One region of the Flavobacterium sp. AK-345 genome, then DNA from elsewhere that is predicted to be linked to it. Evidence: riboswitches for the same ligand, from Rfam matches in the RefSeq annotation. Region 1 holds a riboswitch; the other holds the start of a gene.
What was found. A riboswitch is a leader RNA that binds a small molecule or an ion and turns the genes downstream of it on or off. The one in region 1 is predicted to bind S-adenosylmethionine.
Positions count from the first base shown of each region.

Region 2: it holds a riboswitch for S-adenosylmethionine, as region 1 does, so the genes downstream of both, AC4FQ3_RS03770 (aminotransferase class V-fold PLP-dependent enzyme) here and AC4FQ3_RS07745 (alpha/beta fold hydrolase) in region 1, are expected to answer to the same signal.

Region 1 covers NZ_JBZEER010000003.1:187,504-193,607, reverse strand. Annotated here, with positions in the region: gene AC4FQ3_RS07760 (O-acetylhomoserine aminocarboxypropyltransferase/cysteine synthase family protein) at 1-99, shown strand, start outside; gene AC4FQ3_RS07755 (homoserine dehydrogenase family protein) at 299-1,387, shown strand; gene AC4FQ3_RS07750 (hypothetical protein) at 2,013-2,213, shown strand; SAM riboswitch class I at 2,402-2,509, shown strand; gene AC4FQ3_RS07745 (alpha/beta fold hydrolase) at 2,589-3,572, shown strand; gene thrA (bifunctional aspartate kinase/homoserine dehydrogenase I) at 3,574-5,988, shown strand; gene AC4FQ3_RS07735 (OsmC family protein) at 6,057-6,104, shown strand, end outside.
Region 2 covers NZ_JBZEER010000001.1:828,368-834,471, forward strand. Annotated here, with positions in the region: gene AC4FQ3_RS03765 (DUF763 domain-containing protein) at 1-457, shown strand, start outside; gene AC4FQ3_RS03770 (aminotransferase class V-fold PLP-dependent enzyme) at 539-2,041, opposite strand; SAM riboswitch class I at 2,428-2,527, opposite strand; gene AC4FQ3_RS03775 (5'-methylthioadenosine/S-adenosylhomocysteine nucleosidase family protein) at 2,741-3,334, shown strand; gene AC4FQ3_RS03780 (glycoside hydrolase family protein) at 3,610-5,118, opposite strand; gene AC4FQ3_RS03785 (HAD-IIB family hydrolase) at 5,120-6,104, opposite strand, start outside.

The DNA.
Region 1 (6,104 bases):
CTTTCTGTTGGAATCGAAGATATTGAAGATTTAATCGCAGACTTGGAAACTGTATTTGCAAGTGTTACACAATCGCAATACAGCATCAATAAAAATTAGGTTTTTTTGTTTTTTGTTTGAAAAATTGCCTTTAGCGAGTGAGTTTTTGCTAAAGGTGATTTTTTATGAGAAAAGCATTCAGTATAAAAGTTTTGAACCATATAAGTAGAGACGCACAACAGTGCGTCTAAATTATAATCGTTGACACATTATATGAACTTATATAACTTATATGGTTTAATAAATTAAAATTAAAATTATGTCAAAGCTTAAAATAAATATTATCCTTTTCGGAATTGGAAATATCGGAAGCACTTTGATCAATCAGATAATTGAAAGTCAGGAATTTTTTCTGCAAAGTAAAAACATCGATTTTCATTTTCCGATAATCACCAATTCTACCGTTGCTTTTTTCGAGAAAGAAGGCGTTGGATATGCCTGGGAAACCAATTTTGTGCAATTGGCTGTTCCGTTTAAAGTAGAAGATATCATAGAATTTGCAAAAGAAAACGAATTTGAAAATTTGATTGCCGTTGATGCCACGGCGAGCGATGAATTGATAAGTCATTATAATACATTGATTCAAAATGGATTTAATATTGTAGCGGTAAATAAAAAGGCAAATACGCTTCCGCTTGATCTTTATAAAGAAATACGGGAAAATCTTAAAAAGTACGACAAAGAGTTTTTGTATGAAGCATCGGTTGATACCGGATTTCCGGTTTTGCAGACTTTGAGAGATTTGTATTATTCGGGAGAAAAAATAACCAGGATTCGGGGTGTTTTCTCTGATAATCTGAGTTATGTTTTTAATCGGTTTTCGAATGAAGAAACCACTTTTTCTTCTGTTTTAAAAGATGCCAGTTTGTTAGGATTGATGCGTTCTACTTTTAAAGAAGATTTATCCGGAAATGATACCGCAAAAAAACTGCTCATTCTGACCAGAGAAATTGGAAAGGATTTTGAACTGTCGGATATTAAAATCAATTCTATTATTAAAGAAGAACATTTAGAGAAAAACGGAATTCTTGATAAAGAAGCGATTGACCGATATTTTAAAATTTCAAAAATCACTCAGGCCGATAATCATGTTTTGAGATACGTTGGCGAATTTGATGTAGAGAAAAATACATTGGAAGTGAAATTGGTTTCAGAATCTGCAGCATCGGCAATTGGACAATTAAAAGGTTCTGATACTATTTTTGAAATCTACACACAATCATATGCCGATGTTCCAATCGTAATTCAGAGTGCTTCGGCTTGTAAACAGGCAATTTCAAGAGGAATTATAACTGACATCTTAAAAGTTGCCGAAAAAATTAAAAATAAGGAAGCAGTTTGGCTTTAAAGTCAAATTAAAAAATGCTTTAAAATGTTCTTTGATAAACTGATTTGTGGAAATATTAAGGTGTAAATCAATTATTTGTAAGTTTTTACTTCTATTTTGTGTAACAAAAGTTTTGTAAGATGTTTTATATCGAAAAAAAGTAGTTTTTTGTCGGATTTTCGTATTAATTTATTGTTTTTTATTTGCGTAATTAAAATAATATTGCCATATTTGTTAAACCCAAAAGCTACTGAATCAATGAACTTAAATGTCTATAAAATGTTTTGCGCCATTTCGGTTAAAACCGTTGGGAAGTCTTTTGCTTAAATTGTAAGAAAACAATAAAAACATATGCAAAAGCCTCCCGATAATTTTTTTGGAGGCTTTTTAATTTTATAAGAAAATGCAAGAATTTAAAACAATAAATAAATCACAGATGAATAAATCCCTACAGATGAACAAGATGTTCTCTGTCGCATTTATTTGCGTACGCGTCTGTTGATACTAAAAGAATATATGAGTTTGAAAAACTTAAACCCTTTTGGTATCCCGATCCAAAAGGGTTTTTTTATTTCATTTGGCTTCTTAACACAATAATAAACGAATAGTAAACATAATAACACACAACAAACTAAAACTTAATATCATGAGTACATTAAACTACATCGCAAAAACATTTTCAACATTGAAAAACAGAACTAAAAGAAACAATCCGCCGCCGCCAAAGAACGAATTGATCCATCCAAGGTTCGGAATAACTGAAACAGATAAAAAAGAAGAGAAAAAAGAGCCAAACTCTTTATTGTTTTTGATGTACTCAAAAGAAAATGAAACGCTTTTTATCTAAATCGAAAAGCATCATAGGATAAGGGAAAACCTGCTTAATTTTACTGGGCAAATTGTTCGGTAAATTTTTGCGTACAATAGTTTTAGTTTGAATTATGTTTAAGAAATTGAGCAATCAGTTTCGATAAAATTTGTTTGTTTAAGAAATTAGTAGTTAATTTGCACCTTTAAGTTCAAAAACGTATTGAAATGTTATAAAGAAAGGACGAGGGATTAGACCCGATGAATCCTTAGCAACCCTTCGGTAAAGCGAAGAAGGTGCTGCATTCTACCACGCCAAACGTGGAAAGATAACAACAAGAATTTTTCTAGTTTCATACTAGTTTTTTCTTTCTAATATTTCCAGATACAAATCAATAATACAACAGATTTGAAATTGGAAAATATACCAAACCCCATTAGCATACAAAATTTCACCACCGAAAATGGTGCACTTTACCGTTCGTTACCTTTAAGCTTTACCGTTTTTGGTTTGCCATTATATAGCGCGCCTATTGTTTTGGTCAATCATGCTTTGACAGGGAATGCTCAGGTTACAGGCGAAAATGGCTGGTGGAATGACTTAATTGGCGAAGGAAAAACAATTGATACAGAAAAATACTCAGTCCTTGCATTCAACGTTCCAGGTAACGGAACCGATTCTTTTATCATCGAAAATTACCAGGATTTTACAACCAGAGATATTGCCAGAATTTTTCTTGAAGGACTGGATGCCTTAAATATAACTCAGGTTCATACAATCATTGGCGGTTCTGTTGGCGGTGGAATTGCCTGGGAAATGCTGGCATTAAAACCAAACATAACTCAAAACCTGATTCCAATTGCAACCGACTGGAAATCGACAGACTGGATGATTGCCAATTGCTTTTTACAGGAACAAATCCTGAACAATTCATCACGACCAATTGAAGATGCCAGAATTCATGCAATGTTGTGTTACAGATCTCCGGAATCATTCAAAGAAAAATTTCAACGTACGACAAACCCAAATCTTTCTGTTTTTAATATAGAAAGCTGGCTGGCGCATCACGGAGACAAATTGCAAAAAAGATACCAATTGGCTTCTTATAAATTAATGAACCAGTTGCTTAAAACCATAGATATTACTCGAAATAGTGAGAGTTTCGAAACCTTAATATCAAAAACAAATGCCACAATTCACATTATCGGAATTAATTCTGACTTATTTTTTACGGCAAAAGAAAACAGAGAAACTTATCAGGAATTAAAAAAGTTCAAAGACAATGTTTTTTATAACGAAATAGATTCTGTTCACGGACATGACGCTTTTTTAATCGAGTACAAACAATTAGATCATTTACTTGCCGATATTTTTAAGGCAGAAACAATAGCAAAATAAAATGAAAGTATTAAAATTTGGAGGTAAATCATTATCAAACGGAGAAGGACTTAACAAAGTTGTCTCAATTATTTCAGATAAAGTAAATCAGGGCGAACAAATTGCCGTTGTAGTTTCTGCCCGCGGAAATGCTACAGATGAATTAGAATATATTTTAAAAATTGCTGCCAAAAACGGAAATTATAAGCCATTATTCGAAAACTTTAAAATCTATCAAATTTCAGATTATCCACAAGTTGATTTATCTGAAGAGTTTACCATTTTAGAAAAACTTTTTGAAGGTGTAAGCTTAATTGGCGATTATAGCAATAAAATTAAAGATCAGATTTTGTCTAAAGGCGAATTGCTTTCGGCTAAATTATTGACTTCAATTTTAAAAGAAAAAGGAATTCCGGCCAATTTTGTTGATGCAAGAGAATTGCTAAAAACAGATTCTAAATTTGGTGATGCACAGCCTCTGGAACAACTTTCGAAGAAAAATGTTGTCAATTATTTTAAAGAACATAACGGTTCAACCGTAAATATTGTAACCGGTTTTATTGGTTCAAACAATAATAACGACACCACAACTTTAGGAAGAAACGGAAGTAATTATACTGCGTCGTTAATTGCTAATTATTTGAATGCCGAAGAATTACAAAACTTTACACACGTTGACGGAATTTACACAGCAAATCCTGATTTGGTTGCCGATGCTAAAAAAATCGAATTTCTTTCATTTAACGAAGCAAACGAATTAGCCAATTTTGGAGCAACAATTTTGCACGCAAAAACAATTATTCCATTATTAGAAAAAAACATTCCGCTTCGTATTTTAAATACTTTTAATCACGAAAATCGCGGAACTTTAATTACTTCAGATTCTGCAAAAGAAGGAATCAAAACACTTTCGGTATTAGAGAATGTTTCTCTTGTAAATCTTGAAGGTCGCGGATTACTTGGAAAAGCCGGCGTTGATGCCCGAATTTTTAAAGTAATGGGCGATCACAATATCAGCGTAAGTATCATTTCGCAAGGTTCTTCAGAAAGAGGAATTGGTCTTGTAGTGGCAACTGATAAAGCGACAACCGCAATGGTTGAATTAGAAAAAGAGTTTGAAAATGATTTTTATTCTAAAGATGTAAACCAGATTACAGTAACAGATAATGTATCTGTAATTTCAATTATTGGTCAGGATTTGAGCACTTTCCATAAACCTTACACGGCATTAATCAAAAATAAAATTGTTCCAATATTGTTTAACAACACCGTTACGGGTAAAAACGTGAGTTTGGTGGTTAAAAAATCGGAGCTTCATAAAGCGTTAAACGTAATTCACGGTGAGATTTTTGGGGTTTCTAAAAAAATCAATATCGCGATTATCGGTCATGGTTTAGTTGGAGGAACTTTAATCAATCAGATTTTAGAATCAGCGGCAGCTATCGAAAAAAGAAAAGATGTTCGATTGAATGTTTTTGCAATTGCCAATTCTAAAAAATTACTTTTAAATAAAAATGGCGTAACTTCAAGCTGGAAAACTGACATTGAAAAAGAAGGTCTTGCTTACACCATTCAGGATATTATTGCTTACGCCAATCAGCATCATTTAGAAAACCTAATTGCGATTGATAATACGGCAAGTGCTTCATTCGTAGAAAATTATATTCCGTTTATAGAAAGCAGTTTCGACTTGATTTCTTCAAATAAAGTTGCTAATACATTAAGCTATGGTTTTTATAAAGAATTGAGAAAAGCTTTGGCAGAAAATCAAAAGAATTATTTGTATGAAACCAATGTTGGTGCAGGATTGCCATTAATTGATACGATAAAATTATTACACCTTTCTGGTGAAAACATTACTAAAATAAAAGGAGTTTTCTCCGGGACTTTGAGTTATTTATTCAATAATTTTTCTGCAAAAGATGTTCCGTTTAGCGAAATTTTAAAAGAAGCAATTGATAACGGATACACAGAACCAGACCCACGCGAAGATTTATGCGGAAATGATGTGGGAAGAAAATTATTGATTTTGGCCAGAGAATTAGATTTGCAAAACGAGTTTGAAGAAATTTCGATTCAGAATTTAATTCCGGAACATTTACGTGATGGAAATGTTTCTGATTTCTTGACAAAACTAAAAGAATTCGACCCAATTTACGATAAAATAAAAGCCGATCAAAAGCCAAATCACGTATTAAGATACATTGGCGAATTGTCTGGAGATTTGCAAAATGACAAAGGAAACCTGGAAGTAAAATTAGTTTCTGTTCCTTCAGATACTGCCTTAGGTGGATTAAAAGGTTCTGATTCTTTCTTCGAAATTTACACAGAATCGTACGGAGATCGTCCAATAGTTATTCAGGGAGCCGGTGCAGGTTCTGCGGTTACAGCGAGAGGAGTATTTGGAGATATTTTGAGATTGTCGGATAAAGGATAATATCGATTTTAGATTGCAGAGTTTAGATTTCTGATTTGAGCTCAAACAAAAACAAAAAACAAAAAAAAATGAAAGTAACCCTAAACAGAGTAAACGACGCGTTTCATTTCAAACTA
Region 2 (6,104 bases), on a different contig from region 1:
GGCAACCCACGAAAATAAACCGGAAGATTTTGAAGAATTATTGCTTTTAAAAGGAATGGGACCAAGAGCTTTACAATCGTTAGCATTGGTTAGTGAAATAATTTACGGCACTCCTACCCGATTTGAAGATCCGGCACGTTTTTCTTTCGCTCATGGCGGAAAAGACGGGCATCCGTTTCCTGTTCCTGTAAAAATTTATGATGAAACAATTGATACTTTGCAAAGGGCAATTAATCGTGCTAAAATTGGAAATAGTGACAAAATACAGGCAATTCAAAAATTATCAGAGATTTCAAGAAAAGCCGAAGAAAGTTTTACACCCAATTCTAACTTTGATGCCCTGATTCAAAGAGAACGTGATGAATCGCACAAATATGGCGGAAGAACTATTTTTGGAGATGCCAAACCTCCAAAAAGCAAACCTTCAAACCCTAATAATCAATTGGAATTATTTTAAACTGATAACAGGTTTTAGCAAAAAAAAACTCATTTCGGTAATGAAATGAGTTTTTAAATTTTATTAAAAAGCACATTTATATTACCCGAGCTCAAACCATTTTTGTACCTCTTTTTCAATATCTTCTCCAATTATAACATTCTCAAATTCATTAGAAGAACTATTGTATTTATAATCTTTTTGCCATTCCTGATAATTTTGCGCAACTTGCTGTATAGCATCACAAATAAACAAAAGTTCTTCATTTGTCATGATTGGATGCAGGGATAAACGAACCCATCCCGGTTTATTGGTTTGATTTTTCTGAAGTAATTCGTTGGTTATTTCTTTTGATTTTTCTTCATCAATATCAAACAAATAATGTGCATAAGTGCTGGCGCAGGACCAACCGCCACGAACCTGAATTCCGAAACGGTCATTTAAAAGTCTAACAACCAAATTGTAATGAATGTTTTCGATTACAAAAGAAACGCAGCCAATTCTTTCGGTTGTAATATCTCCCAAAATAGATAAACCCGGAATTTTACTAAACGCTGCATAACAAAGATCAAGCAATTCTTTTTCTCTGTTTTTTATGTTTTCTACTTTCATCTGGTCTTTTAGTTCCAGAGCCAAAGCAGTTCTTATTACCTGCAAAAATCCTGGAGTTCCGCCATCTTCTTTTACTTCTATTATGTCACTATATTGATATCCTCCGGATGGATTTGTCCATTTTACGTTTCCTCCGCCCGGATTATCGGGAATGTTGCTTTTGTATAACTTTTCATTAAAAACCAAAACCCCGCAGGTTCCGGGGCCGCCCAGGAATTTATGTGGAGAAAAGAAAATCGCATCTAATTGTTCTTCAGGATCTTCAGGATGCATATTAATTTTTACATAAGGTGCAGAAGCTGCAAAATCAACAAAGCAAAAACCACCATTTTGATGCATGATTTTGGCCAATTCATGATAAGGTGTAATTATTCCGGATACATTTGAGCAAGCCGTAAAAGAGCCGATTTTCAGTTTTCGATCTGCGTATTTTTTTATTTTCTCAGCAAGAATTTCGGGGTTTACCAAATTGTTCTCGTCGGCAGGCAAAATAACCACATCGGCATTGGTTTCATACCACGGAACCTGATTAGAATGATGTTCCATGTGAGTAATAAAAACGACTGGTTTATCTGTTTCGTCTTCAGTTTTTTTAGAATGAAATTTATTATCGGCAGTACGCAAACCCAGATAACGCTGCAATTTAGATAAAGCTGCTGTCATTCCGGTTCCTGTGGTAACCAAAACATCAGACTCATTAGCATTAACGTGTTTTTTAATTACTGCTCTGGCATGCTGATAAGCATACGTGGAAGCTTTTCCGGTTTGACTTGAAAATGAATGCGTATTGGCAATCATCGGACCTATTTTATTGAGCATTATATCTTCAATCGGAATATATAATCTTCCGCTGGCAACCCAGTCAGCATATAATAAATTTTGTTTTCCGTAAATGGATTCAAAAATGTGATTTACTCCTATTGTATTTTCTCTAAATTTCGAAAAATACTTTTCTAATTGGCTTGTTTTTACTTGCTTCTCAATAACATTCATTTCCCTATCATTTTAAATTAACATATTTTATTTCTCGTTGAATCTTTGGAAGAATCCAAATTTTCGAAGTGATTTTTTAAGGTTTTGTAACCGATATATCGCAGTTGATTATTAGTGTTGCTTAATAAGATATTTTTCATAATAATTTGATTTAAAATTGAACATAAGTGTTCCCTGACCAATTTGAAATGGCCTAACGTAACGTCAATAAAGGGAAATAGACTAGAAAAAATTACCTGCCGTGCATTCGAAAAACTAAAGATTTATTTTCCTGAAATAGCAGATTGGTTTCTGTAAAATTGGCGTATAATAATAGCTCAGCTTTCATTTTAATGATAAAAAAATTTAATAATGATGAGCTTATTCAGATTTACTAAACGAAATCTTTCTTATCTGTCCGCCGTAGCGGAAGGATTTAGCACCTTATTTGGCAACAGGTTGCTAAGACATCATCGGGCCTATTCCCTCAGTCTTTCTGGATAAGTCATGTAGAAATTTTCTACTCTACAAATATATATAAATTCTATCGAATTAATATAGTTTAAAACTGTTTTTTTTAATTTTTAACAATAAATAAAGTATTACGTACTATCTGATCTCTTATCTGAACAATAAAAAATTGACATAAATCCTTTCTTTCCATGACCTATTATTTAGTTGAAATGAGCATCTTTGCATATCGAAAAATAAACTTATTTAATGATAAAAATTACACCCGAATTATCTTTTCCATTAAAAGATGTATTATTCTCATTTGCATTAGAATCTGAAGCAGCAGATATTTTCGTTGGTCAAAATACGCTCATTACCGGAATCGGAAAAGTAAATGCAGCTTATGAATTAACCAAAGTTATTCAAAACAAAAAACCATCTTTAATCGTTAATCTTGGATCAGCAGGAAGCAATTCTTTTCAAAAAGGCGACATTATTTGCTGTACTAAATTTGTGCAAAGAGATATGGATGTGAGAGGTTTGGGATTTGCACAATATGAAACTCCGCTTTCTAATTTACCAGTAATTCTTGACTATGGTTTGGCAATGGATAACCTGCAAATAGGTATTTGTGGAACAGGTGATAGTTTTGAGATGGGTCACGCCACCAAAATATATGATGTGGTAGATATGGAAGCTTATGCACTTGCCATGATTGCCATGAAAGAAAATATCCCGTTTTTATGTCTAAAATATATTTCAGATGGTGCCGATGATAATGCCGCTGATGACTGGGTTATTCAGGTTCACAAGGCTGCAGCAGCTTTTGGAAACATTTTACAACTTAATAATAACATTTAAACACGAATTTCACGAATTTCACGAATTTGCACTAATTTTTTAATAGTTGATCTTAAAATTAATTCATGCAAATTCGTAAAAGCCATAATTTATTTTACTTGTAAACATTGCCAACGGTTTCAACCGTTGGGACATAATGTATTTTTATTATGCATGTCCCCCAAGGTTGAAACCTTGGGCTATATTCATCTCTCTTTCTTTCTTCTATCCTCTTGCCTCTATTCTCTTGCTTCTATTGTCTTGCTTCTATTCTCTTCCCTCTATCCTCTTTCTTCTTAATGCGATTTTTTCAAATATTCATCAAAAGCTTTATTTGGATCTGAAGTTGCGTATTCATTTTCCGGTTCTGGAATTACGTGAATCTTTGAATCTTTTAAGGATACAATGGCAGAACAAACATAGACCCCTATTTTTCCTTCGCTGTATTTAAAATCCAATAAAGTTAATTTAACCACTTCATTGATCGATACTTCATAGTAATTTCCGTGACGGATTATTTTAAAGTAGATTTCTTTTTTATCGACAATTTCAAATTGATTCGTTTGAATATTTTCGAAGATAAAATTGTTTTTGACGTCTTTTTCATTAAATCCCCACGCTCGAAACTGGACAAAACCATTTACAAAATCAATTGAAACATAATAGGCAGTTCCTTCTTCGTCGCACTCAATTACAAAACCTGTTTTTCCCATTCCTTCAACCGCCAGTGTTCCTTCCCACACAAAATCATTGGATGGTTTTTCAAAACAAAAAACTTCGTAACCGCTTCGGCATCCAAAACGCCACTTATTTTCATGTTCTAAAACAAAATTTGCAGATGGATTTCCTAAAATAGGCACCGGAATTGGTAAGTTCTTTTGCGCAATTGTTCTCTGATAAATCGTTTCCCAATGGTGATAGGTTTTTAATAAAAGTCTGCCGCTGGTATCAACATCTAATTGTTTTGGTGGCGGAATTACGCGATGTGTGTTGACATTTCCTCCCACAAAATAAAAATTGTAGATCAAAAAATAATCGCCTTCCTTTACAATTCTTGCGGCATAATTGCCTTGTGGCATTAGCACATTATTATGAAAAGCATGATATTCTCCTTTAAAATCAGGAGAGAACCAATAACGAACTTTAATATCTTCGCGAATCGAACCCAACAAATAATGCATTCCTTTTATTTCGACTACGCAAGGGCATTCCACATCATCATATACATACGGAACATGCAGCGGCTTTTGAAGCACAAAACCAGTAGCTTCTCTTTTTGCTACACCAATACATCCCCTTCTGTAAGTTGGTCCGATGGCACTTCTGGCGCAAATTAGCAAATAATCTTCTCCCTCAAATTCATACTTATACGGATCTCTAAAACTAATCCATTCGCGGGGATTATTGGCCGAACTTTCATAATAAGGTGCCTGACTTTTTAAAGGAAGACCATATTCGTTTTCTTTCGTCCAATGAATTAAATCCGGAGAAACTGCCCTTCCTACTTTTTGCATTATTCCTTTATCCTTGCGCTTTAATCCTGTATAATACATTTCGTAACCTTCTCCCGCTGTGTTTTTACTTACGTGCATCGTCCATAACATATCGTCATCCCATTCTCCGGGATCTCCAACCCACAAAGCATTTTTTACTCTTTTCCAGGAAAGACCATCACGCGATACGGCATGTGCGATATAATCATGATTAGGAATAATCAAATGAAACAAATGATGAAGTCCGTTTTCATCAATAAAAACATCAACATCGCCTATTTCCCAACTGCTAAAACCTGAACCTGAATACATATTATTTTATTATTTTATAATGTTTTAATCCTTCTAAAATTCCTAAAGATGCTGAACTTTTTGCCACAAAAATACTTTTGGTTGTTTCATAATGATCTAATTCCATACTTCTGTTTCCTACAATAATTCCTTTTATTGCACCTCTAAACATGTCGATATCATTTCCTGAATCTCCTGCCGCAATTACGTTAGACAAAGGAATTGCCCATTTACGGCATAAAAATTTAATTGCGTTTCCTTTTGAAGCTCTTTTGGGAATAAAATCCAGAAACTGTCCGTGACTCGGAATAATGTTGATTTTATACCATCCCTTTCCTAAAGCCTTGACTAACTCTTCATGATCGTATTTTTCCTTATCATAATAATAGGAGATCTTAAAAGGATTTTGAGCTTCATCTTCCTGGAGTTTCATCCACGGAATTGCTTTTAAACGATTTTCAATATCATCTCTTTTCCATCTTCCTGATAAAAAAGTCGCCCAGCCTTTATCTAAAATGTAATCCGTACCATTTGTATAATAAATTTCGGTTCCAACAGAGCAAATAATAAAATCCGGTAGCGGAAATTGTTCTTCATCAATTACTTTTTTTACCAGCGTCAAATTTCTTCCGGATGCGAGGGCAAAAGCCATTTTATTGGTGCGATTTACTAAATGCACTTTTAATTCTTTTAAACCCGGATTATTTAATTTGGGTTCAATCAGGGTTCCGTCAATATCCGAAACTAATAAATTTTCGACTTTTCTTTTTAAACGCTCAATATTGATATTTGGATAGTGTCTGTTTTTAATTCCGGAACCAGATGAAAGCGTCAGATTCTCATTAATTAATTCAACGTATTGATTAACATGACTTAACCAACTGTAATGTTTTTGAATATTGATGGCTCCGTTATTCGAATAATATTTCCATTGATTTTCATCGGTTAATATATTTCGCACCGCTTTTTTAATTTCATTTACATCTAAAGGATCTACCAATATTCCG